Regions from separate parts of the Streptomyces sp. NPDC041124 genome, predicted to be linked through region 3. Evidence: riboswitches for the same ligand, from Rfam matches in the RefSeq annotation. Region 3 holds a riboswitch; each other region holds the start of a gene.
What was found. A riboswitch is a leader RNA that binds a small molecule or an ion and turns the genes downstream of it on or off. The one in region 3 is predicted to bind cobalamin.
Positions count from the first base shown of each region.

Region 1: another riboswitch for cobalamin. It lies ahead of ACZ6A9_RS00820 (ribonucleoside-diphosphate reductase subunit alpha); the one in region 3 lies ahead of ACZ6A9_RS15175 (ABC transporter substrate-binding protein).
Region 2: another riboswitch for cobalamin. It lies ahead of ACZ6A9_RS11790 ((2Fe-2S) ferredoxin domain-containing protein); the one in region 3 lies ahead of ACZ6A9_RS15175 (ABC transporter substrate-binding protein).
Region 4: another riboswitch for cobalamin. It lies ahead of ACZ6A9_RS13425 (energy-coupling factor ABC transporter permease); the one in region 3 lies ahead of ACZ6A9_RS15175 (ABC transporter substrate-binding protein).

Region 1 covers NZ_JBVIYR010000001.1:166,319-173,845, forward strand. Annotated here, with positions in the region: gene ACZ6A9_RS00810 (DUF3311 domain-containing protein) at 1-183, shown strand, start outside; gene mctP (monocarboxylate uptake permease MctP) at 180-1,808, shown strand; cobalamin riboswitch at 1,933-2,104, shown strand; gene ACZ6A9_RS00820 (ribonucleoside-diphosphate reductase subunit alpha) at 2,229-4,598, shown strand; gene ACZ6A9_RS00825 (ribonucleotide-diphosphate reductase subunit beta) at 4,598-5,611, shown strand; gene ACZ6A9_RS00830 (hypothetical protein) at 5,633-5,851, opposite strand; gene ACZ6A9_RS00835 (GlxA family transcriptional regulator) at 5,946-6,908, shown strand; gene ACZ6A9_RS00840 (bifunctional albaflavenone monooxygenase/terpene synthase) at 6,929-7,527, opposite strand, start outside.
Region 2 covers NZ_JBVIYR010000004.1:16,117-23,643, reverse strand. Annotated here, with positions in the region: gene ACZ6A9_RS11795 (ferric reductase-like transmembrane domain-containing protein) at 1-866, shown strand, start outside; cobalamin riboswitch at 899-1,047, shown strand; gene ACZ6A9_RS11790 ((2Fe-2S) ferredoxin domain-containing protein) at 1,136-1,513, shown strand; gene ACZ6A9_RS11785 (transposase) at 1,539-1,874, shown strand; gene ACZ6A9_RS11780 (hypothetical protein) at 1,929-2,210, opposite strand; gene ACZ6A9_RS11775 (DUF6531 domain-containing protein) at 2,212-7,395, opposite strand.
Region 3 covers NZ_JBVIYR010000005.1:73,395-80,816, reverse strand. Annotated here, with positions in the region: gene ACZ6A9_RS15195 (GHMP family kinase ATP-binding protein) at 1-745, shown strand, start outside; gene ACZ6A9_RS15190 (cysteine synthase family protein) at 742-1,764, shown strand; partial or broken gene ACZ6A9_RS15185 (ATP-grasp domain-containing protein) at 1,761-2,992, shown strand; partial or broken gene ACZ6A9_RS15180 (MFS transporter) at 2,985-4,088, shown strand; cobalamin riboswitch at 4,516-4,693, shown strand; gene ACZ6A9_RS15175 (ABC transporter substrate-binding protein) at 4,797-5,747, shown strand; gene ACZ6A9_RS15170 (FecCD family ABC transporter permease) at 5,744-6,859, shown strand; gene ACZ6A9_RS15165 (ABC transporter ATP-binding protein) at 6,856-7,422, shown strand, end outside.
Region 4 covers NZ_JBVIYR010000004.1:391,830-399,356, forward strand. Annotated here, with positions in the region: gene ACZ6A9_RS13410 (AMP-binding protein) at 1-589, shown strand, start outside; gene ACZ6A9_RS13415 (HAAS signaling domain-containing protein) at 660-1,595, opposite strand; gene ACZ6A9_RS13420 (PadR family transcriptional regulator) at 1,592-1,930, opposite strand; cobalamin riboswitch at 2,145-2,327, shown strand; gene ACZ6A9_RS13425 (energy-coupling factor ABC transporter permease) at 2,358-3,068, shown strand; gene ACZ6A9_RS13430 (energy-coupling factor ABC transporter substrate-binding protein) at 3,065-3,442, shown strand; gene cbiQ (cobalt ECF transporter T component CbiQ) at 3,449-4,198, shown strand; gene ACZ6A9_RS13440 (energy-coupling factor ABC transporter ATP-binding protein) at 4,195-5,058, shown strand; gene ACZ6A9_RS13445 (SGNH/GDSL hydrolase family protein) at 5,055-5,849, opposite strand; gene ACZ6A9_RS13450 (DNA repair ATPase) at 6,014-7,527, opposite strand, start outside.

The DNA.
Region 1 (7,527 bases), on a different contig from region 3:
GTGGCCATGCTGTGGGTCGGTTCGTACGCCAAGACCGACCCCGTCGTCATCGGCATCCCGTTCTTCTACTGGTACCAGATGCTCTGGGTGCTGATCTCCACCCTGCTGACGATGGTCGCGTACAAGCTCTGGCAGCGTGACCAGCGCGCCCGCTCGGCCTCGAAGGGCGGTGCGTCGCGGTGAACGACGGCGTGAACGGCGTGGCACTCGCCGTCTTCATCTTCTTCTTCGTGCTCGTCACCGCGATGGGCTTCCTCGCCGCGCGCTGGCGCAAGGCCGCCAATGAGCACACGCTCGACGAATGGGGCCTGGGCGGGCGCTCGTTCGGCACCTGGGTCACCTGGTTCCTGCTGGGCGGGGACCTGTACACCGCGTACACCTTCGTCGCCGTGCCGGCGGCCATCTACGCGGCGGGCGCGGCCGGGTTCTTCGCCGTGCCGTACACGATCCTGGTGTACCCGCTGATCTTCACCTTCCTGCCCCGCCTGTGGTCGGTGTCGCACAAGCACGGCTACGTGACCACGTCCGACTTCGTGCGCGGCCGGTTCGGCTCGAAGGGGCTGTCGCTGGCCGTCGCGGTCACCGGCATCCTGGCGACGATGCCGTACATCGCGCTCCAGCTGGTCGGCATCCAGGCCGTGCTGGACGTGATGGGCGTGGGCGGCGGGGAGGACACCAACTGGTTCGTCAAGGACCTGCCGCTGCTGATCGCCTTCGGTGTGCTCGCGGCGTACACCTACTCGTCGGGCCTGCGGGCCCCCGCGTTGATCGCCTTCGTCAAGGACACGCTGATCTACCTCGTGATCGCGGTGGCGATCATCTACATCCCGGTCAAGCTGGGCGGCTTCGACGAGATCTTCGCCTCGGCGCGGGAGGCCTACAGCGAGACCAACCCGGCCACGGGAGCGCCGCGCGGTTCGCTGGTGCCGGCCGAGGCGGGCCAGTGGACGTACGCCACGCTGGCGCTGGGTTCGGCGCTCGCGCTGTTCATGTACCCGCACTCGATCACGGCGACGCTGTCCTCACGCAGCCGTGAGGTGATCCGCCGCAACACCACGATCCTGCCGCTGTACTCGCTGATGCTGGGCCTGCTGGCGCTGCTCGGCTTCATGGCGATCGCGGCGGGCGTGAAGGTGCAGAACGGCCAGCTGGCGATCCCGCAGCTGTTCGAGAACATGTTCCCGGCGTGGTTCGCGGGCGTGGCCTTCGCGGCGATCGGCATCGGGGCGCTGGTGCCGGCGGCGATCATGTCGATCGCGGCGGCGAACCTGTTCACCCGCAACATCTACAAGGACTTCATCAAACCGGACGCGACACCGAGGCAGGAGACCAAGGTCTCCAAGGTCGTCTCACTGCTGGTGAAGGTGGGCGCGCTGGCCTTCGTCCTGACCATGGACAAGACCGTCGCCATCAACTTCCAGCTGCTGGGCGGCATCTGGATCCTGCAGACCTTCCCGGCACTGGTGGGCGGCCTGTTCACCCGCTGGTTCCACCGCTGGGCGCTGATCGGCGGCTGGGCCGTCGGCATGGTCTACGGCACGGTCGCCGCGTACGGGGTGGCCTCGCCGACGCAGAAGCACTTCGGCGGGTCCGCGAAGGAGATCCCGGGGATCGGCGAGATCGGCTACATCGGTCTCACGGCCTTCGTGATCAACGTCGTGGTGACGGTCGTGCTGACCTTCGTCATGCGGGCCCTCAAGGCACCCGAGGGCGTCGACCAGACGAAGCCGGGCGACTACACGGCGGACGCCGGCGACCCGGGCGTCCAGGTGGAGCTCCCGCCCGCCACGGCCGGCAGCGCGCACTGACGCCGCAGGGCGACGGACGACGGGCCGCCGGAGGAGAACCGGCGGCCCGTCGTCGTACCCGTGCGGCACGGTGCCACGGGCCGATCGCCGAGCTGGAGAGCTGACTGTCCGACACCAACGCAGCACAACATATGGGGTTGTCGGCGGCACCCGGCACAAGATGTATGCTCATGCTCGCTGTCGCCGCAGGGGAATCCGGTGCGAATCCGGAACTGTCCCGCAACGGTGTACCCATGCCTTGCCCCCGCACGCGCATGGGCGTCAGTCCGAGGACCTGCCGACAGTGCGCCCGGCCGTCCGGTCCGGGTGCCCTGACGTCCGGGCCTCGCGGAATGGGCCGGTGGACGCGACGCCCCGTGCGCTCGTGTACTGCCCCCCGCGCTCTTCGAGGCCCCCGTGCCGAGCGAGGGAGAGCCCCACGTGACCATCGCGCCAGCCGATCCGGCTTCAGCGATCGACGTGACCCGGGAGAGCGAGGGCCCCGGTGCCGCGCTGCTGCGGACCCTGACGGAGCTGACCGCCGACCTGCCCGACGCCGACCCCGGCCGGGTCGCCGCCGCCGCGCTGCGCGGCCGGTCCGCGGTCGCGGACTCCGACGCCACCGCGCAGCTGCGGGAACTGGCCACCGAGGCGGCGGCCGGGCTCATCTCCGAGGACCCCGCCTACTCCCGGCTCGCCGCCCGGCTGCTGACCATCGGCATCCGCGCCGAGGCCGCCTCGCAGGGCGTCACCTCCTTCACCGGGTCCGTCGCGACCGGACACCGCGAGGGCCTGATCGCCGACCGCACCGCCGCGTTCGCCGCGCTGCACGCGGACCGGCTCGACGCGCTGATCGACACCCGCGCCGACGACCGCTTCGGCTACTTCGGCCTGCGCACCCTGCACAGCCGCTACCTGCTGCGGCACCCGGTCACCCGCAAGGTCGTCGAGACGCCCCAGCACTTCCTGCTGCGCGTCGCCTGCGGTCTCGCCGAGGACGACAGCGCCCGCTCGCTGGACGAGGTGGCCGCGCTCTACGGCCTGATGAGCCGCCTGGACTACCTGCCCTCCTCCCCCACGCTGTTCAACTCCGGTACCCGGCACCCCCAGATGTCGTCCTGCTACCTCCTCGACTCCCCCAAGGACGAGCTGGACTCCATCTACGACCGCTACCACCAGGTCGCCCGGCTCTCGAAGCACGCCGGCGGCATCGGTCTGGCCTACTCCCGCATCCGCGCCCGCGGTTCTCTGATCCGCGGCACCAACGGCCACTCCAACGGCATCGTCCCGTTCCTGAAGACGCTGGACGCCTCGGTCGCCGCCGTGAACCAGGGCGGGCGGCGCAAGGGTGCGGCGGCGGTCTACCTGGAGACCTGGCACCTGGACATCGAGGAGTTCCTGGAGCTGCGCGACAACACCGGTGAGGACGCCCGGCGCACGCACAACCTGAACCTCGCGCACTGGGTGCCGGACGAGTTCATGCGCCGGGTGGACACCGACGGCCCGTGGTCGCTGTTCTCCCCGGCGGACGTGCCGGAACTGGTCGACCTGTGGGGCGGGGAGTTCGACGCCGCGTACCGGGCCGCCGAGGCGAAGGGCCTGGCACGGAAGACCCTCCCTGCGCGCGAGCTGTACGGCCGTATGATGCGCACCCTCGCGCAGACCGGCAACGGCTGGATGACCTTCAAGGACACCGCCAACCGCACGGCCAACCAGACCGCCGAACCGGGTCACGTCATCCACTCCTCGAACCTGTGCACGGAGATCCTGGAGGTCACCGACGACGGGGAGACGGCGGTCTGCAACCTGGGGTCGGTCAACCTCGGCGCCTTCGTGGAGCACGGGGACATCGACTGGGCGCGCCTGGACGAGACGGTGCGCACGGCCGTGACGTTCCTCGACCGGGTCGTCGACATCAACTTCTACCCGACCGAGCAGGCGGGCCGCTCCAACGCCCGCTGGCGCCCCGTCGGCCTCGGCGCCATGGGCCTGCAGGACGTCTTCTTCAAGCTGCGGCTGCCCTTCGACTCCCCCGAGGCGAAGGCCCTGTCGACGAGGATCGCCGAGCGGATCATGCTGGCCGCGTACGAGACCTCCGCCGGCCTGGCCGAGCGTCACGGCCCGCTGCCCGCCTGGGAGAAGACCCGCACCGCCCGGGGCGTGCTGCACCCCGACCACTACGGTGTCGAGTTCGCCTGGCCGGAGCGCTGGGCGGCGCTGCGGACGCGGATCGCGGCCACCGGGATGCGCAACTCGCTGCTGCTGGCGATCGCCCCCACCGCCACCATCGCGTCGATCGCGGGCGTGTACGAGTGCATCGAGCCGCAGGTGTCCAACCTGTTCAAGCGCGAGACGCTGTCCGGGGAGTTCCTCCAGGTCAACTCGTACCTGGTGGACGACCTCAAGCGGCTCGGCGTGTGGGACGCGCGCTCCCGCGAGGCGCTGCGCGAGGCCGGCGGCTCGGTGCAGGACTTCGCGTGGATCCCCGAGGAGGTGCGCCGGCTGTACCGCACGGCGTGGGAGATCCCGCAGCGCGGTCTGATCGACATGGCCGCCGCCCGCACCCCGTACCTGGACCAGGCGCAGTCGCTCAACCTGTTCCTGGAGACGCCGACCATCGGCAAGCTCTCCTCGATGTACGCCTACGCCTGGAAGCAGGGTCTGAAGACCACGTACTACCTGCGTTCCCGCCCGGCGACCCGGATCGCCCGCGCCGCGGCCCGGACCACCGTCCCCGTCCAGCAGGCCGCCGACCCCGAGGCCGTCGCCTGCTCCCTGGAAAACCCCGAGTCCTGCGAGGCCTGCCAGTGATGACCAGCGACACCAAGAACCTGCTCGACCCGGGCTTCGAGCTGACCCTGCGCCCCATGCGCTACCCCGACTTCTACGAGCGCTACCGGGACGCCATCAAGAACACCTGGCACGTGGAGGAGGTCGACCTCCACTCCGACGTCGCCGACCTGGCGAAGCTCAGCCCCGAGGAGCAGCACCTCATCGGCCGGCTGGTCGCCTTCTTCGCCACCGGCGACTCGATCGTGGCGAACAACCTGGTGCTGACGCTGTACAAGCACATCAACTCCCCGGAGGCGCGGCTGTACCTGTCGCGGCAGCTGTTCGAGGAGGCGGTGCACGTCCAGTTCTACCTGACGCTGCTGGACACCTACCTGCCCGACCCGGACGACCGGGCGGCGGCCTTCGCGGCGGTGGAGAACATCCCGTCCATCCGGGAGAAGGCCGAGTTCTGCTTCCGGTGGATGGACTCGGTGGAGAAGCTCGACCAGCTTCGGACCCGGGCCGACCGGCGCCGGTTCCTGCTGAATCTGATCTGCTTCGCCGCCTGCATCGAGGGCCTGTTCTTCTACGGCGCCTTCGCCTACGTCTACTGGTTCCGCGGCCGGGGCCTGCTGCACGGTCTGGCGACCGGCACCAACTGGGTGTTCCGGGACGAGACGATGCACATGTCGTTCGCCTTCGACGTGGTCGACACCGTCCGCAAGGAGGAGCCGGAGCTGTTCGACGAGGAGCTCGGTCAGCAGGTCACCGACATGCTGCGCGAGGCGGTCGAGGCGGAGCTGCAGTTCGCGCGCGACCTGTGCGGCGACGGGCTGCCGGGCATGAACACCGAGTCGATGCGGCAGTACCTGGAGTGCGTCGCGGACCAGCGGCTGGTGCGGCTGGGCTTCGCGCCGGTGTACGGCTCGGAGAACCCGTTCTCCTTCATGGAGCTCCAGGGCGTGCAGGAGCTGACGAACTTCTTCGAGCGGCGTCCGTCCGCGTACCAGGTCGCCGTGGAGGGCACGGTCGACCTGGACGAGGACTTCTAGGAAGTACTCCCCGGTGCCGTCTCACGCCGCGCGTGCGGTGCGGTGCGAGACGGCGTCCCGGGCGGGGCGGGACCGGCCGGCCCCGGCGGGCGGGGACTGCCGTCCGGCCTCGGCCCGCCGGAGCTGCCGGTCGATCCGCAGGTCGTGCACGATGCCGAACACGGCGGGCAGGACCGTCGGTGCGAGCAGTCCGAGCACGGTCAGTGTTCCGGTCAGCGCCTGGGTGTGTGTCGTATCCATGGACACCACTGTCGCGCCGTACGCTCCTTACCGGCAGTGGCAGGACTGCCGCACACCCTCGATTTACTGCCAATCGCGGGGCACACTGGGGACCATGCTCCGGAACGTGGCCGCCGTTCTGCTCGACGGCGTTAACCCCTTCGAACTCGGCGTCGTCTGCGAGGTCTTCGGCATCGACCGCAGCGACGACGGGCTGCCCGTCCACGACTTCGCCGTGGCCTCGGCGGACGGCCCCGTCGTGCGCAGCAGCACGGGCTTCGCACTCCAGGTCGAGCACGGACTGGAGCGTCTGGAGACGGCCGACCTCATCGCCGTACCCGCCGGAGCCTCCTACGTCTCCCGGGAGTTCCCGCCCGAGCTGCTGGACGCCCTGCGCCGGGGCGTGGACCGGGGCGCGCGGGTGCTCAGCGTCTGCTCCGGGGTGTTCGTGCTCGCCGCCGCCGGGCTCCTCGACGGCCGGCGGGTCACCGTCCACTGGAAGCACGCGCGGGAGCTGGTCCGTCGCTACCCCCGGCTGACCGTGGAGCCGGACGTGCTCTACGTCGACGAGGACCCGGTGATCACCTCGGCCGGCACCGCCGCGGGCATCGACGCCTGTCTGCACCTGGTGCGCAAGGAGCTGGGCCCCGAGGTCGCCAACGGGATCGCCCGGCGCATGGTGGTGCCCCCGCACCGGGACGGGGGCCAGGCCCAGTACATCGAGCGTCCGCTGCCGCGTTCCGGAGGCGACACCGTCTCCGAGGTGCTGGTGTGGATGGAGCGGCACCTCGACGAGGAGACGTCCGTCGAACAGCTCGCCGCCCGCGCCCACATGTCCCCGCGCACCTTCGCCCGCCGATTCCAGCAGGAGACCGGCACCACGCCCTACCGCTGGATCCTGCGCCAGCGCGTGCTGCTGGCCCAGCGGCTGCTGGAGGGCACGGACGAGACGGTGGACGCGGTGGCGGGCCGCACCGGCTTCGGCAACGCGGCGGTGCTGCGCCACCACTTCGTGCGCGCCGTCGGGACCACGCCGCAGGCCTACCGGCGCACGTTCAGGGGCCCACAGGCCGCCTGAACGCGCGCCCGTGCGGCCGGTCAGCGGGGCAGTGCCCGCAGCATCAGCCGGCGCGGCCGGAGCGTGATGCCGATCCGGGGCCGGATGTCGGAACCGGAGACGTGCGCGAACCGGAAGGCGGAGGCGATCACCGCGGTGAGGAGCGTGAGCTCGGCCATCGAGAAGTGGTCGCTGGGGCACTTCCGGTTGCCGACGCTGAACGGGCTCATCGCGTACTTGGGCACGTCCCCGGACCGCTCCGGGAGCCATCGGTCGGGGTCGAACTCCTCGTGCCGCTCGTACGAACGCCGGTCGCGCTGGATGGCGTACGGACTGTAGATGAGGTCCGCCCCCTTGGGAATGCGGTATCCGCCGAGTTCCGTGTCGGTCACCGCACGGCGGGTCAATATCCAGACGGCCGGATACAGCCGCAGGGTCTCCGTGACGACATTCGCGGTGTACGTCAGCTTCCGGACGTCGTCGAATGCGACCGGGCGGTCTCCGACGACGGTCCTCACCTCCTCACGGATCTTGTCGCCGAGTTCCGGATGCTCGGTGAGAACCAGGAGGAGCGACATGATCGTCGCCCCGACGGTTTCACTGCCGGGGGTGAGGATGGCGATGACCTGATCATGGATCT
Region 2 (7,527 bases), on a different contig from region 3:
CCACCGCGGCGGTGGTGGTCACCGTGCTCGTGTTCGCCCTCCTGTGGGCGCGCATGGAGTCGGGTGCTTCGGACACCGTCGCGGTCATGCCGTTCATGGACGACCCCGGCACCTACTGGATGTACCTGCTCAGCCAGGCGTTCGGCTGGTCGGGGCTGCTGTGGGCCTGGGGCACGGTCATGCTCGGTCTGCTGCTGTCGGGACCGCGCCCCGCCCGGCTGCCGGTCTCTCGGCAGGTACTGGAGCGCTGGCACCGCACCACGAGCCTGACGACCATGGCGCTGATGTTCGCGCACGCGCTGATGTTCGCGGCGGAACTCGTACGCTACGAGACGAAGGTGGACTGGGCGCAGCGGTTGTGGGTGGCCTTCGCCGACAGCTTCGTGCCCGGCTGGTACGACTCCGGCACCGGCGAGATCGCCATCCCGCTCGGACAGGGGGCCCTGTACCTGGCGATTCCGCTGGGACTGCTGTTCTACGTCCGGCACCGCATTGGCGCGAACACCTGGCGGCGGCTGCACCGGTTCGTGATCGTCGTGTACGTGCTGAGCGTGTGGCACACGCTGCTGTACGGAACCAACGTCTGGTACGGGGAGTGGCCGCGCACCGTCCTGTGGCTGCTGCAACTCCCGGTTGCGGCACTGCTGTTGCTGCGTCTACTGAGACCGGCCCGGCGGGCCGAACGGCTGGGCTCCCCCGGTGGGGGCGCGGCCCGGCCGGACTGGTGGGTGCGGGCGGCGGGACGGGCCGCCGTAGCGGCCGTCGTCGTCGGGCTGGTCGTCGTGGTGGTGTCGGGCCGTGACGGCGGACGGGACCGCCCGGACCACCCGCCCGTGACGGCCCCTCACGCCCAGGAGACGGACTGACGGCCGGTACGGCGCCCCGGGATGGGATGATGGCCGACGACAGGGCGACGGCGGAACGAGGAAGCCGGTGTGAATCCGGCGCGGTCCCGCCACTGTGATCGGCGAGCGAGTTCCGACAGGCCACTGCCCGGCAGCGGGTGGGAAGGGCGGGACGAGCATCGACCCGAGAGCCAGGAGACTCACGCGGTCGCCTCCTCGACGACCACCGGGGCGGATCTCCCCGGAGAGAGGGACGGCACCGCGTGCCCGCAACGCCCACCGGACGAACGATGGACGACAAGAGGCCCGCAACGGCCACCGACCCCGTGCCGTGCCGCATCGTCGTCTGCCGCGACTGCTGCTGCGGCAGCCCCAAGGTGACCGGCGTCGACCACACAGCTCAGACCGAACGCCTGCGCGCCGCGGCACCGGTACGTGTCTCCGACTGCCTCGACGCCTGCGAACACGCCAACGTCGTCGTCGTACAGCCCTCCGCCGAAGGCCGCGCCGCCGGCGCCCGGCCCGTCTGGCTCGGACTGGTCAACGACCCGGACGCGACCGAGGACATCGCCGCCTGGGCACGCGCCGGCGGACCGGGCGTCGCACCCCGGCCGGACATCCTCGACCTGTACGCCATCACGCCGCCACGACGGCGTACGGCCTCCTGACCGTACGGACGCGCACGGTGGTGGTGTGAGCGCGCCGGGCGTGACCGGTCCGGCTGCTGCTTCACGCCGGCTGCCAGACCTGGGACAGGTGCCCCGCAGCTACTCGAACCGTTGCGGAGTCAGCCCCATCGAGTACTCCTCCGGCCGGCGGAGCACGCGCCGGCTCAACTACGGCGGCGACCGGCAGGCCAACGCCGCCCTGCACCGCATCGTCATTACCCGCCTGCGCCACGACCCGCACACCCAGACGTACGGCAGGGGCTCGCACGCGGCAGCGTCGCGATCACCCGGGTCCGACTGCGTGCGCGCGGACTGCCGTGCCTTTCCAGTAGTCCTACAGCGGTGCTCACTCGGCCGTTGAGGCCAGAAGGCACGGCAATCCGCTACTTCACCGGGCTGACCCGCTTGCTCGAACTCAGAGCAGGTCACGCTCCATCAGGTCGTCCGCTTCCTCCCAGGTGACGAAGGAGCACGCTCCGGTATTCAGGTCGACGGCCACGGGCAGGTTCCCGCCGAGTTGCATGTCCTGACGTCCGTGATCGAGGTACTCGACATGGTCGTAGGGAGCGATGAACCGTCCCTTGTCCGTGAAGCAGTACTCGGGAATGATCCTCACGTTGGAGGACAGCCCCCATGCTCTGCTTTCCTCCGTGAGGAACTCCGCGGCCCTGCGCTCGGCTTCTTCCGGGTCGAGCATGTCAGTTGGTCCTCATCACGTAGTAGTCGCGGTATCTCTTGTGCGCCGGATTGGCCTTGCCCGACTGGAAGTCGAGGAAGACCACCTTTCCATCGATGTTCGCGACATTGAAGTAGTGGCCCACGCCCTTCCTCGGCCATGCTCCTATGATCGCCCGGGCACCGGGTCCCCAGCGCAGCATGTCGCTCACGATGACGTTGAGACCGCCGACCTTCCGGAACGGTAGCCCCGTCATCGCTGACACCTCGGCCCGCGTCAGCGGGCGGTCTGCTCCGGACACCCCGTTCGGATTCCGGCCGGCCATGAGGTCGTCGCCGGCGGTCGCACACAGTCCGCAGTTCCTCCGGCCGCCCTCCGGGTTGATGCGGCTCATGGACGACGGGGTCTCCGGTGTGTAGTAGGGGAGTCCGAACCGCGTCGAACTCGGTTCCCCGTAGTAGCGCCCCCCGCCCGGCTCGACCGCGGCTCTGCGCCATCCCGTCAGGCCGCCGATTCCGACGAGGGCGATCTGCTGGGTCAGTTCCTCGGCGGCTTCGGCGTACAGGTCGGCGAGGGCGTCGCAGCCCTGCTGGCGGAGCATGTATTCGGCGCGGTAGAGGCGGTAGGCGGGGCGGACGGGGAGGTACTTGTCGACGAAGGCGCCGGCGCCGCCGTTCTCGCCGGTGAATGCGTCGTGCAGGTCCCCGGCGAGGACGAAGGGGGACTTGAAGACGTCGACGAACGCGTCGCCGAAGATGCCCGCGGCTTCGCCGAGGCTGTCGACGCGGTCGTTGTTCGGGTCGTCGGGGGTCAGTCCGCTGGGGTCGGTCAGGAGGGTGGGGACGTTGTCGGCGTAGGCGTAGGGCGATATGTACGGCGTGGTCCGGGCGCGGGTGGCGGGGTCGGGTCGGGTGAAGCGGCCGGTGGCGGTGTTGTACTGGCGGGCGTGGAGGTCGAGGTTGCCGGTGGTGGTTTCGTAGCGGGCGCCGGTGTAGGAGGGAGGGCTTGCGGGGGCGCCGCCGGTGACGGTGCCCAGGACCCGGGTGCCGAACGGGTCGTAGGCCCAGCGCTGGTAGAGGGTGCCGGTGCCGTTGGTGACGTCGACCGGTGAGCCCTGGGTGTCGTGGTGGTAGAAGAAGAGCGCACCTGTGCCGGTCTCGACGGAGGTGGGCTGGCCGAGGGGGTCGTAGCGGAAGGACTGCTTGATGGTCCAGGCGCTGTCGTATTCGGTGGCCAGGACCGGCAGCGGGGCGTTGGGGTCCCACTGGGTGCGGTGGGTGACCGCGCCGTCCTTGAGGGTGGCGACCTGGTTGCCGCTGGCATCGTGGTCGTAGGTGTAGGCGGTGCCGCCGACGGTGGCGGCGGAGATCTGCCCGGCCAGGTCGTAGGTGTAGGTGTCGGCGCCCTTCTTGGTCTGGTTGCCTTCGGCGTCGTAGTCGTAGGCGGTGGTCGTGGTGCCGGTGGTGGTGGAGGTGAGCTGGTCGGCCGCGTCGTAGGTGTAACTGGTGGAGGTGGTGCCGAGGGTGGAGGTCAGGCGGTTGCCGACCTCGTCGTAGGTGTAGGACGTGGCGCGGCTCGCGGCGCAGCCGGCGACCCAGGGCTGGGGGAAGCAGCCGGAGGTGAGGCGGCCTGCGGTGTCGTAGGTGAGGTCGTAGCCGGTCGTGCCGACGTTGGCGCGGGTGATGTCGACGTGGGTGGGCAGGCCCGCGGGGGAGAGGGTGTGCGCGGTCTTGGTGACCGTGGTGCCGGCCTTGGCGGAGGTGACGGCGGTGAGGCGGCCGGCCCGGTCGTAGGCGCGGTCCTCGGTCTCGGTGTTGGGCAGCGCGGACTTGGTGAGGTTGCCGGCCGGGTCCCAGGTGTACGTGGTGGTCTTGCCGTCGGCCAGCATCGTGGCGGTGCGGCCGTCGTTGTCGTACGTGTACGTGATCGTGTTGCCGTCGGAGTACTTGCGGGTGAGCATCTGCCCGGCGGCGTCGTAGGTGTAGGCGAAGCCGCGGGTCTTGGTGAGGTTGCCGACCGCGTCGTAGACGAAGTCCTCGGAGATCTTCGAATTGGCGCGGGCGGTCAGCTGTCCGGCGTCGTCGTATCCGAACGTCGCGTCGGGGGTGGCGTCGGAGTGGTCGACCTTGGTGAGCAGGCCGCGCGGGTCGTAGAGGTAGCCGGTGGATCCGCGGGGCGTGGTCTTTTTGGTGAGGTTGCCGGCGGCGTCGTAGGCGTAGGTGGTCTCCCGCTTCAGCGGGTCGGTGACCGAGGTGAGGCGGCGGGCCGCGTCGTAGCCGTATGTGGTGACGTGCCCGTTGGCGTCGGTGCGCTCCGTGACGTTGCCCACCGTGTCGTAGCCGTACGTGGTGACTGCACCGCCCGGAGCGGTGACTTCGGTCAGCCGGTCCAGCTTGTCGTAGCCGTAGGCGGTGCCGCGCTTGTCGGCGTCCGTCTGCTTGACGACGTTGTTCACGGCGTCATAGGCGGTGGTGGTCACGCCGCCGAGCGGGTCGGTGACCGTGGTGGGGTTGCCGGCCGGGTCGTAGCCGTAGGTGGTCGTGTACGGGGCCGGGTCTGCGCCGGTGGTGTTGCCGCGCGGGTCGACAGCGGTGGCCTGGCGGCCGTCGGCGTCGTAGGTCCAGCTCTCCTTGTGGCCGAGCGGGGAGGTGCGGCTGAGCAGGTTGCCGTCGGCGTCGTAGGCGTTGGTGGTGGTCTTGCCCAGCTGATTGGTGCTGCTGGTCAGCCGGTTGTTCTTGTCGTAGACGGAGGTGACCGTCTCGCCTGCGGCATCGGTGATCTTGGTGACGTTGTCGTTGGCGTCGTAGGTGTAGCTGGTGGTGTGGTCCAGCGGGTCGGTGACCGTGAGGGGCCGGTTGACGGCGTCGTAGGTCGTGGTGGTGGACGCGCCGGTCGGGCCGGTGACCTCGATGGTGTTGCCGGCCGCGTCGTAGGTGTAACTCGTGGTGTGGGCGGCCGGGTCTGCGCCGGTGGCGTTGCCGCGCGGCGAGACGCTGCTCAGCAGGCGTCCCACTGTGTCGTAGGTGTAGGTGGTCTTGCCGCCGGTCGCGTCGGTCTGGGAGGACAGGCGTCCGCTCGCGTCGTAGGTGCGGGTGACGGAGTTGCCGGACGGGTCGGTGGTCCGGGTCAGGTGCCCGGCGTCGTCGTAGGCGAATGTGGTGGTGTCGCCCGCCGGGTTCTTTGCCGACGTCAGTTGCTCGGCCCCGTTGTACTCGTAGGTTGTGGTGCGGCCCAGCGGATCGGTGGCCGAGCTGAGCAGGCCGCGGCCGTCGTAGGCGTACGTCGTGGTGAAGTCGGCCGGGTCGGCGCCGGTGACGTTGCCGCGCGGGTCCGTCTTCGTCAGGATCCGGCCGGCCTTGTCGTAGGTGAACGTCGTCTTCTCACCCAGCGGCGTGGTGACCGAGATCCGGTTGCCGGCCGTGTCGTAGCCGTAGACGGTGACCTTGCCGCGCGGGGTCGTCACGGTCTCCAGCGAACCGAGCGGGGTGTACGTGTAGGCGGTTCTGCCGCCCAGCGGGTCCGTGGTCGACGTCAGCTGGTTCGACGTGTTGTAGGTGTATGTCGTCTTGTTCTTGCGGCCGTCGGTGTGGCTGGTGATGTTGCCCGCGCTGTCGTAGGTCCAGCTTTCCGTGTAGCCGAGGGCCGAGGGGGCGCTGCGGGTGAGCATCCGCCCGGCGCTGTCGTACGTCATCTCCGTGGTGTTGCCGCGCTGGTCGGTGATGGCGACGGGCCGCAGGTGACGGTCGTAGTCGTAGGTGATGCTCTTGCCGTACGGGTCGATCGTCTCCATCAGGACGTTGCCGGCGTACACATCGGTCCACACGCCACCGTCGGGCGCCGTGGTGTGCGACTCGTTCTTGCCGTCCCAGGTGAACGTGGTGGTCTTGTCGTTCGGGTCGGTCTGGGACGTGATGCGGCCCGCGGAGTCGTAGACGTTGGTGACCTCGCCACCCGCCGGGTCGGTGTAGGAGGACAGCCGCTTGTTCGCGTCGTAGGCGTACGACGACGTCCGGCCGGCCGGGTCGGTCACCGAGGTCAGCAGACCGCCGGTGTAGCCGTACGAGACCGACGTACCGTCCGGCAGGCCCACCTTGGACAGCAGCCCGTCGGCACCGGGCGTGAACGTGGTGGTGCGGCCGGCGGCGTCCTTGACGGAGGTGAGCGTGCCGGACGCGTACGTCAAGGTCAGTCCCTTGCCGGCTCTGTCGACCACGGACGTGAGCCGGCCGCTGCTGTTGAACGTCCGCTGGGTGTGGTCCGGCGTGGTGATCGTATAAGTGCTGGTGCCCTTGACCAGCTTGGCCGCCGACCCGGCCGGGGCGGCGTACGTGCCGTCACTGTTCTGTGTGAAGACGAACGACGCCCCGTCGTCCGTCCGGTAGGTCACCTTCCCCGTCGCCGCGGTCAGCTCGGCGTCGAACGGCGTCGCCCAGCCGCGCCCCAGCAGACCGACGGCACTTGAGTCGGAGCGGTAGGTACGCTCCAGGGTCAGCGGCACACCGGGGCTCACCAGGGAGGCGTCAGTGAGCTGTTCGAAGAACATGCCGGTCGCCGTGTTGACCGGGTCGGCGCGGTGCGCCTGGGCGTAACAGGTACAGATTCCCGCCTGCGCACCGGGGATCACCGGAGTGTAGAACGCCTCCACGAGCGGCGAGGTGGTGCCGCCCGGACTCGACGTCCCGTCGGCGCTGTTGAGGAAGACCCAGGCGTAGTACTCCTTGCCGTCCTCGAGGATTCCGCCCAGCGTGCTGCCGGCCCACCAGAAACACTGGTCCGTGGGATAGGAGTTGCTCGCCCACCAGTCGTAGCACCAGGCCCCGGTGCCCGGGGTGTCGCCGCTGGGATCGTCCGTGGACTTCTTGATCTCCTGCTGTACGACGGGGGAGCCGCCCTCGTCCAGGACGTACAGCCACATCCCGGTATACGCATCTCCCCGCTTGGGCAGCTTCACCTGCCCGCCGATCGACAGCATCCCCGGATACGCGGTGGCCCAGGAAGACACCCACGTCGGGTTCTCCGCCGCCGCCGCGAGAGGCTGCGAAGCCACCTTCGACTCGGCGGCGGGCCCGCGTTCTACGCGGTTCACGTCCGGTCGGCTGTGGGGCTTCCCCTTGGACATCCGCCCCGACGCGTTCATGTAGTCGCGCATCGGCGACCGTTCGTGCCGGTCCTCGCCGACCTGCTTGCGGCGCTCGGCCAGCGTCATGGCCTTGGGGGGCTTGGGCAGGTCGGCGGCTGTCCGGGCCTGCGCGGGTGTGATGGCCGTGGTGACCGCGGAGTGGGGCCGGTCCGCGGGCGACGCCCAGGAGGGGATGACCCCCGCTGGTGCCAGCAGAGC
Region 3 (7,422 bases):
GTACTTCACACCGAGGACGGCGGCCGGTCCTCAGCCACATGCCCCGCCCCTCGGGGAGAAGTCGGTGGCAGCGGCGCGGCTCTTCCTCGACCACTACGGCCTCACCCTGCCACCGGGCGACTGGCACACCCGCTCCGAACTGCCGGTGGGCGTGGGGATGGCCAGTTCCACGGCGGACATCGTGGCGACGCTGCGCTGTCTGTTCCGCGTCTTCTCCCTGCCGTACGACACGGACGTGGTCCTCGGCGTCCTGGCCGGCATCGAGCGCGCCGACAGCGTCTTCCTCGACGAGTTCGCCCTGTACCTCAGCGGGCGGCACCGGGTGGTGCGGCGACTGGGCCCGGGCCTCGGCTTCCACACCGCCTTCGTCACGGAACCCGGCACGGTGGACACCGCCGCCGTCACTCCCCTGCTGCTGGACCACTACAGGCGCCGCGGCGAGGAGTACCGACGGTGCCTGACCGATCTGGTGAAGGGCTTCGACTCGGGAGACCCGGCCGCCGTCGCCCGTGCCGCGACGACCAGCGCCGCGTTGTCTCAGGAGGTGCTGCCCAAGGCGACCTTCGGCAGCCTGCACGCCCACCGTGAGCGGTTCGGCGCCGACGGCGTCTTCGTCGCCCACACCGGCTGCCTGGCCGGCTATCTCTTCGCCTCACGCCCGCGAGCCGAGGTCAAGTCCGAACTCTCCGCGTTCTTCCACTCGCTCGGCCACCAGTGCACCTTCGCCCAAGGAGGCTACGGGTGATCCACCCCCACATCGCCGACGCCCTGAAAGTCCCGGACCTCGTCCGGCTCACCGATGGCCTGGTCCTGCTGCGGTTCGAGTCGATGAAGATCTACTCGGCCCTGGCCGCCGTCCGTCATCTGCTGGAGCGAGGCACGGTCCGTCCGGGCCAGACCCTGATCGACAGCTCCAGGGGCATCTACGCCTACGCCCTCGCACTGGCCTGCCACCGGTACGGCATGCGGTGCCACATCGTCGCGTCCACCACCGTCGACGCCACCACCCTCGCCCAACTGGAGATCCTCGGCGCCACGGTGGAACAGGTCAGACCGTCGCGGAACCTGAAGCTCGACCAGGAACTGAGGGTGCGGCGGGTGCGCGAGATACTCGCCGGGCGTCCCGGCCACCACTGGATGCGCCAGTACCACGACGACGTCCACTACCTCGGCTACCAAGAGGTCGCCGACCGGATCGCGGCGGAGTTCCCGGCCGTGCCGCTGACCGTCGTCGGCGGGGTGGGTTCCGGAGCCTCGACCGGCGGCATCGTGGAACACCTGCGTGTTACCGACCCCTCGGTGCGTCTGGTCGGCGTCCAGCCCTTCGGCAGCGTCACCTTCGGCAGCCAGGACCACCACGATCCCGAGGCGATCATCGCCGGCATCGGCTCGTCGATCGTCTTCGACAACGTCCGCCACCATCTCTACGACACCGTGCACTGGCTGGACTTCACCCACGCCATGTCCGGCGCCGTCGCCCTGCTGCGCGAGCACGCGGTGTTCGCCGGGCTGTCCACCGGTGCCGGCTATCTGACGGCGACGTACGAGGCCCGTCGCCACCTCGACCGACTGCACCTGGTGATAGGGGCCGATACCGGACACCGCTACGTGGAGCGCGTGTTCGCCCGGCACGCCGAGGCCCTGGATCCGGCCGCGCTGAAACCCCTCGAGGTCCGCAGTCCGGAGGAGATGACCATGCCCTGGTCGAGGATGACGTGGCAGCGCACTCCCTGCCCGGCCCACTGGAAGGAGCGGGCGGCATGACCGTGGCCTGCCTGGAGTCACTGACCTTCGGCCTCGGCCGTCTGGTCCGTGCCGCCGACCGGCTCGGCGAGCGCCTGCTGCTGCTGACCCGGGACCCCGCCTACTACGCCTACGAACTGGACCGGCTGCCCGACGGTGCCCTCGACGTCGTCGTGACCGACACCTTCGACGTGGAACGAACCGCCGATCTGCTCCGGCGCACCCTGGGACTGCGCGGCCTGATCAGTTCCACCGACACCTGGACCCTGGCCGGCGCTGCCCTCACCGAACGCCTCGGCCTGCCCGGTCTCGATTCAGCCGTCCTGCGGCTGACCCGGGACAAGGCCGCGGTACGCAACCGGCTGCACGAGGTGGGTCTCACGCGCGGACGGGCCGTCGAAAACGCCGAGCCGGACCGCGAGGCGCGCGGGCTGCTGCTCAAGGAGATGGGACCGCCGCTCGTGCTCAAGGACACGGCGGGCACCGGGAGCCAGAACGTGTGGCTGGTCCGTGACGAAGGCGAACTCGACGCGGCGCTGGCCGAGGCGTCCGGTCGGGACCTGAAGGGGCGGTTGTTCGCCGAGCCCTATTTCAGCGGGCCGGTGTACAGCGCCGAGACGCTCACCTGGGACGGCCGCACCCGGCTGCTGGGCGTCTCCAGTCGACTCATGTCACCGGAGCCGCACTTCCGGGAGGAGATCACCGCCTTCCCCGTCGCCTTCCCGGGCCCGCAGCGGACATCGCTGGAGCGCTGGCTCGACCGGATGCTCGCCGCCATCGGCTACACCGACCGGTTCGCACACGTGGAGTTCGTGCTGACCGCCGACGGCCCGGAGGTGGTGGAGGTCGATCCCCGGATCGGGGGCGCCCTGGTCGGGGAGGGCATGTGCCGGGCGCTCGGCGTCAACGTGTACGCGAGGCCGCGCTCAGCCGCCGCCCCCGGCTCATGGACGCGGACCTGCCCGGTGGTCCGGCCGTCGCCTTCGTTCTGGGCTATCCGGCCGCACCCGGCGTGTTCACCGGGGTCGCCGGGCTCGACCGGCTCGACAACATGCCGGGAACGCCCGCCTCGTACCCGGTTAAGCAGACCGGCGACCTCATCGAGCACCTGGACGACAGCCGCGGCTACGCGGGCATCGTGTACGCCGAGGCGGAGATCGCCGAACTCGCCACCCACCGCGCGGTGGCCGCCGCGGGCGCCCTGCGGGTACTCACCGACCCGGCCGGCCGGGAGGCGCCCGGTGGGTGAGCGCACCACCCGGGGACCGGGCCTGCGGGACTCGCTGTTCCCGCTCACCGGCCCGCTGCGGTTCCTCCTGCTCAGCTCGTTCCTCATTCCGCTCGGCAGCTTCATGGTCCTGCCGTTCATGTCGGTGTTCCTGCACGAACGGCTCGGGATGGGGCTCGGCACGGTCGGCGTCGTCCTGGCCGTGGCATCGCTCGTGCAGTTCTCCGGCGGCATCGTCGGCGGAGCCCTCGCGGACCGGATCGGGCTGCGCCGCACGATGCTGTGGGCACTCGTCGTACGCACCGCCCGTTTCCTGACGTGCTGCGGTGCCGCGCTCTACCTGCCCGCGAACAAGGCGTACCTGGTGCACGGGGTCGACGACGAGCGCCGCCCGGCGTTCCTGTCGGCGGGCAACGCGGCACTCAACGCAGGCATGGCCGTGGGCCCGTTGATCGCCGGGCCGTTCGTCCTGTCGTCGCCCGGCTGGCTGTTCGCGGCCGTCACGGCGCTGTTTCTCACGGTCACGGTGGGACATGCGCGGCTGCCCGGGACAGAAGGGGAAGACCCCGCCGGATCAAGGGAAACGGTCCCCTCGGGTCTCTTAGCCGGCGTGGCGCTCCTGCCCTTCGTCGCCAACGCCCTGGCGTTCTACCTCTACTTCCACTTCCAGCACTTCCTGGCGGTGTACGCCGTCGAGCGCGCCTCCAGCGCGTTCTACAGCGTGGTGCTGCTGCTCTGCTTCACGCTGGTCATCGTCGTCCAGCCACTCGCGTCCGGCCTGATCCTGCGCATGCCGCACGCCCTCGCCCTCGCGGTCGGCTTCACGGGCCTGGCGACGGGCCTGGCCGTGCTGGCGGCCGGTACCCGGACGGCACTGCTGGCGGGCGGGGCGCTGATCACCCTGGGCGACATCGTGCTGTTCCTCAAGAACGACCTGGAGGCACTGCGCCGCAGCCCTCGCTCCGACGCCGTGGTCTTCGGCCGGCAGCGGCTGGTCGCGGGCCTGGGCGCCTGCGCGAGCGGCGTGCTGGGCGGGCAGTTGTACGGCCTCGGCGAACGGGCCGGACACACCGGTTGGTTCTGGCTGCTGGCAGCCGCCCAGTGTCTGCTGCTTCCCCAACGCGCGCGTGCTGCGCACCATGCACACCTGCCTGGCTCCCGGCGGCACGCTCGTCCTGGATCTCGCCGGGAAGGTACTTCTGGCCCGCAGGGTCACCCCACCCAAGGTGGTGCGGCGGGGCGACGACCTGATGGTGCAGACCGACACCGTGCTGGACGAGTGGGCGCGGCTGCGCAGCGAGTGGGTGCTGGTCCGGGGCGAGCGGGTGACGCGGGCCACCTTGACGTGGTTCGTGTACAGCGCGGTGGAGCTGCGGCGGATGGCCGAGGAGGCGGGGTTCGGCCGCGTGGAGGTCTTCGGCGGGTTCGACGGGCGCCCCTACGACGAGAGTGCCGAGCGGCTCGTCCTCCGGGCGGTCCGCGAAGCGTGAGGGGGCGCGGGGCGTGCGGCCGGGTCCGCACGCCCTTTTGCCGTCAACTCGGAGGAACATAGGATCACCTGGTCATCGCCGCGACGGGAGACAGGAAGCCGGTGCGAATCCGGCACGGTCCCGCCACTGTGACCGGGGAGCGCCCCTTCGACATGCCACTGCGCACCGCGCGGGAAGGCGGAGGGAACGTCGATCCGGGAGTCAGGACACTGGTCCGTCGCGGGCCCGATCCGAGGAGCGCGGACTCCAGGAGGCTTTACGTGTCCCCTTTGCTCACCCCTGCCCGCACGCGCGGGTTCCTTCGTGCCGCGGCCGCTGCCGTGGCTCTTTCGTCCATGTTGCTGGCCGCCGGCTGCGGTTCGTCCGACGAGGGCGGCGGGGACGCGAAGGCCACCGCGGCCGTGCCCGCGGGCTTCCCGGTCACCGTCGACAACTGCGGCGTGAAGACGACGTACGAAAGGCCGCCGTCGCGGGTGGTCACCATCCACCAGCACCCGGCGGAGCTCATGCTCGCCCTCGGCCTGAAGGACCGCATGGCCGGCACGGCCTTCCCCGACTCAGCCGTCCTGCCCGAGCTGAAGAAGGACTACGAGGCGATCCCCGAACTGGCGAAGAAGGAACCGTCGTTCGAGAAGGTCCTGGACGCCGAACCCGACTTCGTCTACGGCGGCTACGGCAGCGCCTTCGCCGACAACGAGGGCCGCTCCCGCAAGGCGTTCGCCGACGCCGGCATCGACACCCACCTCAACCGCGAGTACTGCGGCAAGAAGCGGGTGACGATGAGGGACACCTACGACGAGATCCGCACCATCGGCAAGGTCTTCGGTGTCCCGGACCGGGCCGACAAGCTGGTCGCGGACCTCGAAGGCCGCGTCGGCAAGGCCACCGGCAAGGTCGAGGGCGAGCCCGAGGTGCCCGTCTTCGTCTACGACAGCGGTGACAAGAACGCGTTCACCGCGGGCGGCAAGAGCCTGGGCACCGAGCTGATCCGGCTGGCCGGCGGCAAGAACGTCTTCGCCGACCTCGACGACGTCTTCGGCGACGTCTCCTGGGAGCAGGTCGTCGAGCGCAAACCGGAAGTCATCGCCATCTACGACTACGCCGGCGCCGGAAGCGTGGAGGAGAAGAAGGAGTTCCTGCTCTCCCAGCCCGCGCTCGCCGACGTACCCGCCGTCAGGAACAAGCGGTTCGTCGTCCTGCCGCTGACCGCCACCTTGGTCGGCATCCGCTCGGCCTACGCGGTCGAGGACCTGGCCCGCGGACTGCACCCCGAGAGTTTTCGGTGACCCAGGCCGTCACCGACACGTCCACTGAGCGGACGGCTCAACGGCGGAAGACCGACAAGCCAGGGGCGGGCCGTACACGGTTGGCCGTCACACTGCTCGTGCTCACCGCCCTGCTCATGGTCTCCGCCACGGCGGGCCTCGCGATCGGCTCCGTCCAGGTGCCGTCCGGCCAGGTGTGGGGCATCGTGACGCACGCACTGGGCGCCGACTGGCAGGAGCCGGACTGGTCACGGGCCCGGGAGACCATCGTGGTGGACGTGCGGGCGCCGCGGGTGCTGCTCGGCGCTGTCACCGGCGCCGGCCTGGCGGTGATCGGCACCGCGCTGCAGGCCCTGGTGCGCAACCCGCTCGCCGAGCCCTACCTGCTCGGCGTCTCCTCCGGTGCGTCCCTCGGCGCGGTCTCCGTGATCGTGTTCGGGGTCACCCTCTTCGGGCCCCTCTCCCTGTCGGTGGCCGCCTTCGCGGGCGCCCTGGGCGCGCTTCTGCTCGTGTACGCCACCGCCCGCACCGGCGGACGCATCACCTCATCGCGGCTCGTGCTGTCCGGGGTCGCGATCGCCGCGGTACTCACCGCGGTCCTCGATCTGCTGCTGCTCACCACCGACCGGGGCAACGAGGCCCGCGCGGTCCTCGCCTGGACCCTCGGCGGCCTCGGCGGCGTCAACTGGGGCACGCTGTGGCTGCCGAGCACGGCCCTGCTGCTCGGTGTCGGCGTCCTCATGGCGCAGGCCCGCAACCTCAACCTGCTGCTGGCCGGCGAGGAGGCGGCGACCACGATGGGGCTGGACGTGGCCCGGTTCCGCGCCCGGCTGTTCGTCCTGCTCTCCCTCGTCACGGGCGTGCTGGTCGCGGCGGCCGGACCGATCGGCTTCGTCGGCCTGATGATGCCCCACATCGTGCGCCTGTTCGTCGGCGGCGACCACCGCCGGGTCCTGCCGACGGCGGCACTCGGCGGAGCGGTCTTCCTCATCTGGGCCGACATCGCCGCACGGACGATCGCCGCACCGATGGAGATACCCGTCGGCGTCCTCACGGCCCTGTGCGGCGGGCCGTTCTTCCTGTGGCTGATGCGCCGGGACGCCCGGCGTGGCACCGACCGAGGAGTGGCATGACCGCGACCGAACTGAACGTCGACGGCGTCACGCTCACCGCCGGAGCCCGCCACCTGGTACGCGACGTCTCCCTGACCGCCCGCCCGGGCGAGACCATCGGGCTCGTCGGTCCCAACGGCAGCGGCAAGTCCAGCCTCCTGCGCACCGTCTACCGGGTCCTGCGCCCCGACACCGGCCAGGTCCGGGTCGACGGAGGTGACGCCTGGTCGCTGCCGGTGCGGCAACTGGCCCGCACCGTGGCGGCGGTGGTCCAGGACTCGGCCGCCGACTTCGACCTCGCCGTCCGCGAGGTCGTCGCCATGGGCCGCACCCCGCACAAACGGCTCCTCGCCGGCGACACCGCCGAGGACGCCGAACTCATCGACTCCGCACTCCTGGCGGTGGACGCGGTGCACCTGGCCGACCGCCCCTTCGACCGGCTCTCCGGCGGCGAGCGCCAGCGCGTCCTCATCGCGCGCGCACTCGCCCAGCAGCCCACCCTCCTCGTCCTCGACGAACCCACCAACCACCTCGACATCCGGCACCAATTGTCCGTGCTCGGCACCCTGCGCCGCCTGCCCACC
Region 4 (7,527 bases), on a different contig from region 3:
CCGCGGCAAACCGGTCACCGCTCCGCTGCCGATCGGCCGCCCGCTGCCGGGCGTGCACTGGCTGATCACCGGGGACGACGGGCGCGCCCTGACCGGTCCCGGCCAGGGGGAGCTGCTCGTCAGCACTCCGTTCCAGAGCGCGGGTTACGTCAACGTCCCCGGCGGGCGGAAGTTCGCCCCGCACCGCGACGGCGTGCCCGGGGTGGTGTACTACCGCAGCGGCGACGTCGCCCGGTGGCACGAGGACGGCTCGCTGAGCGTGCTCGGGCGCACCGACTACATGGTCAAGGTGCGCGGCACCCAGGTCAGCACCCAGCACGTCGAGAGCATCCTGCTGGAGCACACCGCGGTGGCCGAGGCGGCCGTCGTCGCACTCCCGGACCCGGTCGCCGGCCACCGCCTGCACGCCACCGTGCGGCCGGTCGCGCCCGGCTCCGTGGGGGTCCTGGCGCTGCGTCAGTACTGCGCGGAGCGGTCGGTGCGGGCGGCGGTGCCGAGCGTGTTCGAGATGGTGTCCGAGCCGTTGCCGAGGACGTCCACGGGGAAGGTCGACCGCAACCGGATCCGGGACGCGCTGAGCACGGCGTGACGCGAGTGCGAAGGGGGGGCTGCCCGGTCGAGACCGGGCAGCCCCCCCCCTTCGCGGTCGTTGACCGCGGTCAGCGCAGCGCCGTGCGGTAGGCCTTGGCCACCGAGGTGACGCCGATGGCGAGCACGATGAGCGCCGCCCCGCCGTAGGCCGATTCCTGCGACTCCCAGAGGGTCTTGGCGTCGGCGAGGAAGTCGGGGTTGAACAGCTCCTGCTGGTACAGCACCCAGGCCAGCGGCAGGGTGAACGCCGCGTGGGCGAGCGCGTACCAGCCGGCCAGCCGGACGGTCCAGCCCTGTCCGGCCACCCGTGCGACCCCGACCACCGCGAGACCGGCGAGACCGGCCAGAACCGGCCACAGCCAACCCGACCACAGGTCCGGGTTCAGCACCTCCACCTGCCGCCCGTCGTCCGCCCGGTACGGCTCGGCGGTGTGCTGCCAGACGATCAGCGCGAACAGCAGCACGTCCCACGCCACGGCGGCCAGGGCCGCGACACCGCCCCGGTCCTGCTGCGGGACGTCGGGCAGTTCGTCCGGCGTCCAGCGGTCGCCGGTGGTACCGCGGCGGTACCTGATCCGCTCGGTCACGGCGAACACCACCGTGATGGCGGCGACCAGCTGGGCGCCGACGCCTATCAGCGTGCCGGCGCCGACGCGCAGGGCCGCGCCGAGGCCGCCGCCGTCGGCCACCTCCAGCAGGGCGAGCCCCAGGGAGAGGGCCGGCAGCACGCCGGCCAGCAGGGTGACCAGCACGCGAACATAGGCGGGATACAGGTCCGGGCCGATGAGGACCAACGGCCGTTCGGTGTACTGGGCCGCGTACCGCACCGGGTCCCCCAGTTCGCCGAGCACCTCCCGCTCGGCCGTCCGGTGGTCGCCGCCCCGGCCGTCGATGGTGTCGGCGATGGTGGCGCGGAGCTCTTGGGCCACGTCGTCACGCTGGTCGGCCGGAAGCCGCCGGACGACCTCGTGGACGTAGCGCTCGGTGAGCACCCCCGTACTCATTCGTTCTCCTTGGTGAGTCGTGAGATCGAGGCGACGAGTTCCTGCCATTCGCGCACCAGGCCCTCCCGGACGCGGGATCCGTCGGGGCTGACGCGGTAGAACTTGCGCGGCCGGGACTCGTCGGTGTTCCACTCGCTGGTCAGCAGCCCTTGTTTCTCCAGGCGCCGCAGCAGTGGGTACAGCGTGTTTCCGTCGACGGTGACCCCCGCGTCGTCGAGCGTCTCCAGGAGCGCATAGCCGTACTGCGGTTTCCGGAGCAGCGCCAGACAGGCGAGCACCACCGTCCCGCGGCGCAGTTCCTGCGCCTGGCTCAGGGTCAGTTCTTCTACGGACACAACCCACACGATACTGTGTGCCGCACACTAATGTCACCCCCCGAACAATGTGAATGTTCCCCTCCGGCGCTCCGAACGCCCGCTCTCCGGCGCTCCGCACGCCGCGCCGTCCGACACCCTGAACGCCGCGCGGCACGGGAGGACGCACGGACCGGTGGACGCCTCACCGTCCGCGCGCCCCCGGTGGCGGCTTGTCACCGGACCGGAACGGGCACTACTGTCACCACGCCTTGGTGACGGGAAATCGGTGCGATACCGGTGCGGCCCTCGCCACTGTGATCGGGAAGTCCGGCTCCGGCCCTCACGGGCAGCCACTGGGTTCTTCGGAACCCGGGAAGGCGGAGCACGGGCGGTGGTACCCGTCAGCCAGGAGACCGGCCAAGGCGCGTCAACCATCCACGAGGTGCTGGAGAGGGTCTGCTGAGCCATGCACATAGCCGAGGGTTTTCTGCCACCGGCGCACGCGGTCGCCTGGGGCGTCGCGTCGGCGCCGTTCGTCGTCCACGGAGCCCGGTCGCTCGTCCGTGAAGTGAGGGAACATCCCGAGAGCACACTGCTGCTGGGCGCCTCGGGAGCGTTCACCTTCGTCCTGTCCGCGCTGAAACTTCCCTCGGTGACGGGCAGTTGCTCCCACCCCACCGGTACGGGACTCGGCGCGATCCTGTTCCGGCCGCCGGTCATGGCGGTGCTGGGCACCATCACGCTGCTGTTCCAGGCGCTGCTGCTCGCCCACGGCGGGCTGACCACGCTGGGCGCCAACGTCTTCTCGATGGCCGTCGTCGGCCCGTGGGCCGGGTACGGCGTCTACCGGCTGCTGCGCCGGTCGGGTGCGCCGCTGATGGCGGCCGTGTTCTCCGGCGCGTTCGCCGCCGACCTGTCGACGTACTGCGTGACGAGCGTGCAGCTGGCGCTCGCCTTCCCCGACCCGGGCAGTGGATTCCCGGGCGCGCTGGCCAAGTTCGGGGCCATCTTCGCGGTGACGCAGATCCCGCTGGCGGTGAGCGAGGGCCTGCTGACCGTGCTGGTGATGCGCATGCTGGTGCGGTCGAGCAGGGGCGAGCTGACCCGGCTCGGCGTACTGGTCACCTCGGTGGCCGGAGGGAAGCCGGCGAAGTCGGCGGAGGGGGTGGCCCGATGAGCCGCGACGCGAAGATCAACGCTCTGCTGCTGCTCCTGGTGGCCGCGCTCGCGGTGCTGCCGCTGGCGCTCGGGCTCGGCGACCACAAGGAGGAGCCGTTCACCGGTGCGGACGCCGAGGCGGAGACGGCGATCACCGAGATCGACCCGGACTACGAACCGTGGTTCTCCCCCCTGTACGAACCGCCGTCCGGGGAGGTCGAGTCGGCGCTGTTCGCCCTCCAGGCGGCGATCGGCGCGGGCGTCCTCGCGTACTACTTCGGACTGCGGCGCGGGCGGCGGCAGGGCGCTGAACGGGCGCGGGAGCGGGCCGCGGCGGGCACCGGCGCCGAGGCCGGCGCGGGGGACGACGCAGCCGCAGAGCGGACGGTCTGACGGCCCGTGCTGCCGATCGACGCGGCGGCGCACAGCAGTCGCTGGCGCCGCCGCCATCCCGTGGACAAGGCCGTACTGGGACTCGGCCTCACCGTGCTGGCGGTCTCGCTGCCGCCGTGGCCGGGCGCGGCCCTGGTGCTGGTGACCGCGCTCGTGGTGCTGCTCGGCCCGGCCGGGGTGCCCGGGCGCCGGCTGTGGCGGGCGTACCGGGTGCCGCTGGGCTTCTGCGTCACCGGGGCGCTCCCCCTGCTGGTGCGGGTGGGCGGACCGGGCGGCTTCGTGTCGCCGGCCGACGACGGGCCGCTGCGCGCCGCGGAGTTGCTGCTCCGCACGTCGGCGGCGTCCCTCGGGGTGCTGCTGTTCGCGTTCACCACACCCCTGTCGGACCTGCTGCCCCGTCTGGTGCGCGCGGGTGTGCCCGCGCCGCTCGTGGACGTGGCGCTGGTGACGTACCGGATGAGCTTCCTGCTGCTGGACTCGGTGCGCCGGGTCCGCCAGGCCCAGGCGGCCCGCCTGGGGCACACCACCCGGGCGGCGACGTGGCGCTCGCTCGGCGGGCTCGGCGCCACCGCGTTCGTGCGGTCCTTCGACCGGGCGGCGCGGCTGCAGTCCGGGCTCGCCGGACGCGGCTACGACGGCACCCTGCGCGTGCTGGTGCCCGAGGCCCGGGTGTCGGTGCGGTTCACGGCGCTGAGCGTGGCGCTCCTCGCGGCGCTGGCCGCCCTCACCCTCGTACTGGAAAGGCTCTTGTCGTGAGCGAGACCGTGCTGGTGGCGCTGCGGGACGCGTCGTTCGCCTACGAGGACGGCCCGCCCGTGTTCCGCGGCCTCGACTTCGAGGTGCACGCGGGCCGGGCGCTCGCCCTGCTGGGGCGCAACGGCAGCGGCAAGACAACGCTGATGCGCCTGCTGAGCGGCGGACTGCGGCCGGACGGCGGTGAGTTGGCCGTCGGGGGCCGGGCGGTGCGCTATGACCGGAAGGGACTGACGGCGCTGCGGACCACCGTGCAACTGGTGGTGCAGGATCCGGACGACCAGTTGTTCGCCGCGTCGGTCGGGCAGGACGTGTCGTTCGGGCCGCTGAACCTCGGCCTGTCCGACGGGGAGGTGCGCGCCCGGGTGGCTCAGGCGCTGGCCGCGCTGGACATCACCGCCCTGGCCGACCGCCCCACGCACCTGCTGTCCTACGGCCAGCGCAAGCGGACGGCGATCGCGGGCGCGATCGCCATGCGGCCGCGCGTCCTGATCCTGGACGAGCCGACGGCCGGCCTCGACCCGGACGGCCAGGAACGCCTGCTCGCCGGCCTGGACGGGCTGCGCGAGGGCGGCACCACGGTGGTGATGGCCACCCACGACGTGGACCTCGCCCTGCGCTGGGCCGACGACGCGGCCCTGCTGACCCCGGCGGGGGTCAGCCAGGGCCCCGTCGCGGAAGTGCTGGCCCGTACCGATCTGCTGCGGGCCGCCGGTCTGCGGCTGCCGTGGGGTGTGGCGGCCGGTCTGCTCCTGCGGGCGCGGGGACTGCCGGCCGACGCGGCCGCCGGTCCCCGCACCCCGGAGGAGCTGGCGGCCCTGGCCGCCCTTTCGGCCTCGGACCGCCAGGGGCCGGAGTCCTAGACGGCCGAGCGGAAGGCGGGCAGGTAGCCGCTCGACTGGCCGACGGCCTTCGGGTGGTAGGAGTTGCCGATCGGGAAGGTCACGCTGTGCAGCCATGCGGCGCCCGAGCAGAGCTCATGACCGGTGAACTCGTCCACCACGCTGGAGTAGGCGAACCCGGCGTTGGCCGCCCGCTTGGCGATCACACCGTTCAGCACGTCGGCCGCGTTGTTGATGGCGCCGCGCTCGGTCTCGCTGAGGCCGGCGATGCAGCTGCCCGACAGCTTGTAGAAGCGCGGGTAGCCGAGGACCACCACGCGCGCCTGCGGGGAGCGGGAGCGGATGCCGGAGTACAGCGAGTCGAGCCTGCCCGGCAGGGTGTTCTGCATCTGGGAGACCGCGGTGTTGACCCGGGAGACACAGGTGGCCTCGCTCTGCAGCACGCAGGTCTGCATGACGTCCGCGAAGCCGACGTCGTTCCCGCCCGCCGTGACGCTGACCAGGGTGGTGGAGGAGGACAGCGCGCCCAGCTGGGTGCCGGCCACGCTCGTCGTCGTCGCGCCCGAGCAGGCGACGAACTTGAACGACGCCGGGGCGTTGGCGTTCTTCCACAGGTGGGGGTAGGCGGCGGTACTGCGCTTGCAGTCACCGCTCTCGGACGTGTAACTCCCGGCGCCCACGCCGGAGGAGTAGGAGTCGCCGAGCGCCACGTAGTTGTGGCCGGCGGCCGCGGCGGGTTGCGCCAGGCCGAGTACGGTCGCGGCACCCAGGATGAGGGTGGCGAGAGTTGCTCCGAGGGAACGCGTTGACACGTGTTTCCGCCCTTCACGAACGAAACGCACAGAGGTGGTTGAGGAAGCAAGAAGGGTTGTAGCAGGCTTCCATACCGCTCAGTAACTCCCGCGCAGTAAGTCTTCCGGAATGACCCGAATACTGATGTCACCGATCCTGCTCCGCGCGTAGATAAACCCCCGGATCACCGTCCTGACGGCGAATTCCCGGCGTCCCCCGGTGCCTTGTCCCGCCCCCGTGAACCGGCTCGGCCGTCGTCCGCAGGACCGGTGTTCCCGGGCCGCGACGGTCGTCCTGCCGGGAGGCGTCGGGGACCGGCGGCGCGGGTGATGGCGGACTCGACGGCGGCGATGCGGTCACCGAGGAGGGCGAGGGCGGCCACCGCGCGGGCCAGGGCGTCGTCGCCGGAGCCGCCCAGGGTGACGGTGCGGACGTGCGCGGCCTTCAACTCGGCCCAGCGCTGCGACTGTTCCGGGGTGAGCGTGCCGCGCAGCCCGGCGAGCCGGAGCAGGCTCGCCTCGGCGCCGGTGGTGAGGGTCTGGGCCTCGGCGGTGTAGTGGTCGTCGATGACGGCGTCCAGCTCGGTGTCGTTCATGACGGGCTGGATCCGCTGGGCGATCTTGTTCATGTTGCGGTAGGAGCCCTGGAGACGGAACGGCGGCTCGGTGCGCGCGTCGTCGGACTGCCCGGCGGAGGCGATGTAGGCGGCGTTGACCGCGAGGACCGTGCGGCGGGCGGTGAGCAGATGGCGCAGCACGGCGAGGATCGCGTCGAGTTCGGCGGGCGCGTACGGGTGGGTGAGGCGGTCGGGGCGGGCGGTGGGGTCGTCGTCCGCGAGGCGGATCAGCAGGTCCAGGTCGGCGCGGTCACGTCCGGCGAGCGGGGCGAGCACCGCGTTGGCGGTGAGGGCGTTCTCCACGAAGCTGAGCGCGAAGACGTCCTCCTTGCCGGTGAGGACGTCCCCCAGGTTCCACACGTCGGCCCGGTTGGCCAGCATGTCCGGGACGCGGAAGACCTCGCCGGACTCGGTGTAGGGGTTGCCGGACATGCAGACGGCGAACCGCTTGCCGCGCAGGTCGTAGGTGCGCGGATCGCCCTCCCACACGCCCTCGATCCGGCGGGTGGCGTCGCACAGCGGGATGAACTTCTGCAGCAGTTCGGGCGAGGTGTGCTGGATGTCGTCCAGGTAGAGCAGGGTGTTGTTCCCGGCGGCCAGCGCGAAGTTGACCTTCTCGACCTCCTGGCGGGCGGTGGCGTTCGGTGCCTCGGCCGGGTCCAGGGAGGTGACCGCGTGGCCGAGCGCCGGGCCGCTCACCCGGACCAGGACCAGACCGAGACGGTGGGCGACGTACTCCATGAGGGTCGTCTTGCCGTAGCCGGGCGGGGAGACGAGCAGCAGCAGTCCGCCGGTGCCGGTGCGGGCGGACTCCCCCGTGGTGCCGAGCTGTTTGGCGAGGCTGTCGCCGATCAGCGGCAGGTAGACCTCGTCGACCAGCCGGTTGCGGACGAACGACGCCATCACGCGCGGCCGGTGGTCGTCCAGGCGCAGCCGGGCGCGCTCGGCTGCCACCAGGGCGGTGCGACGGCGCTGGAAGGCCCGGAAGGCGGGTACGTCGTGTGCCCGGAACTCCTCGGTGCGGGCGAGGAACTCGTCGAGGCGCAGGGTGAGACGGCGGTCGGTGATCCGGGGGTGGGTGG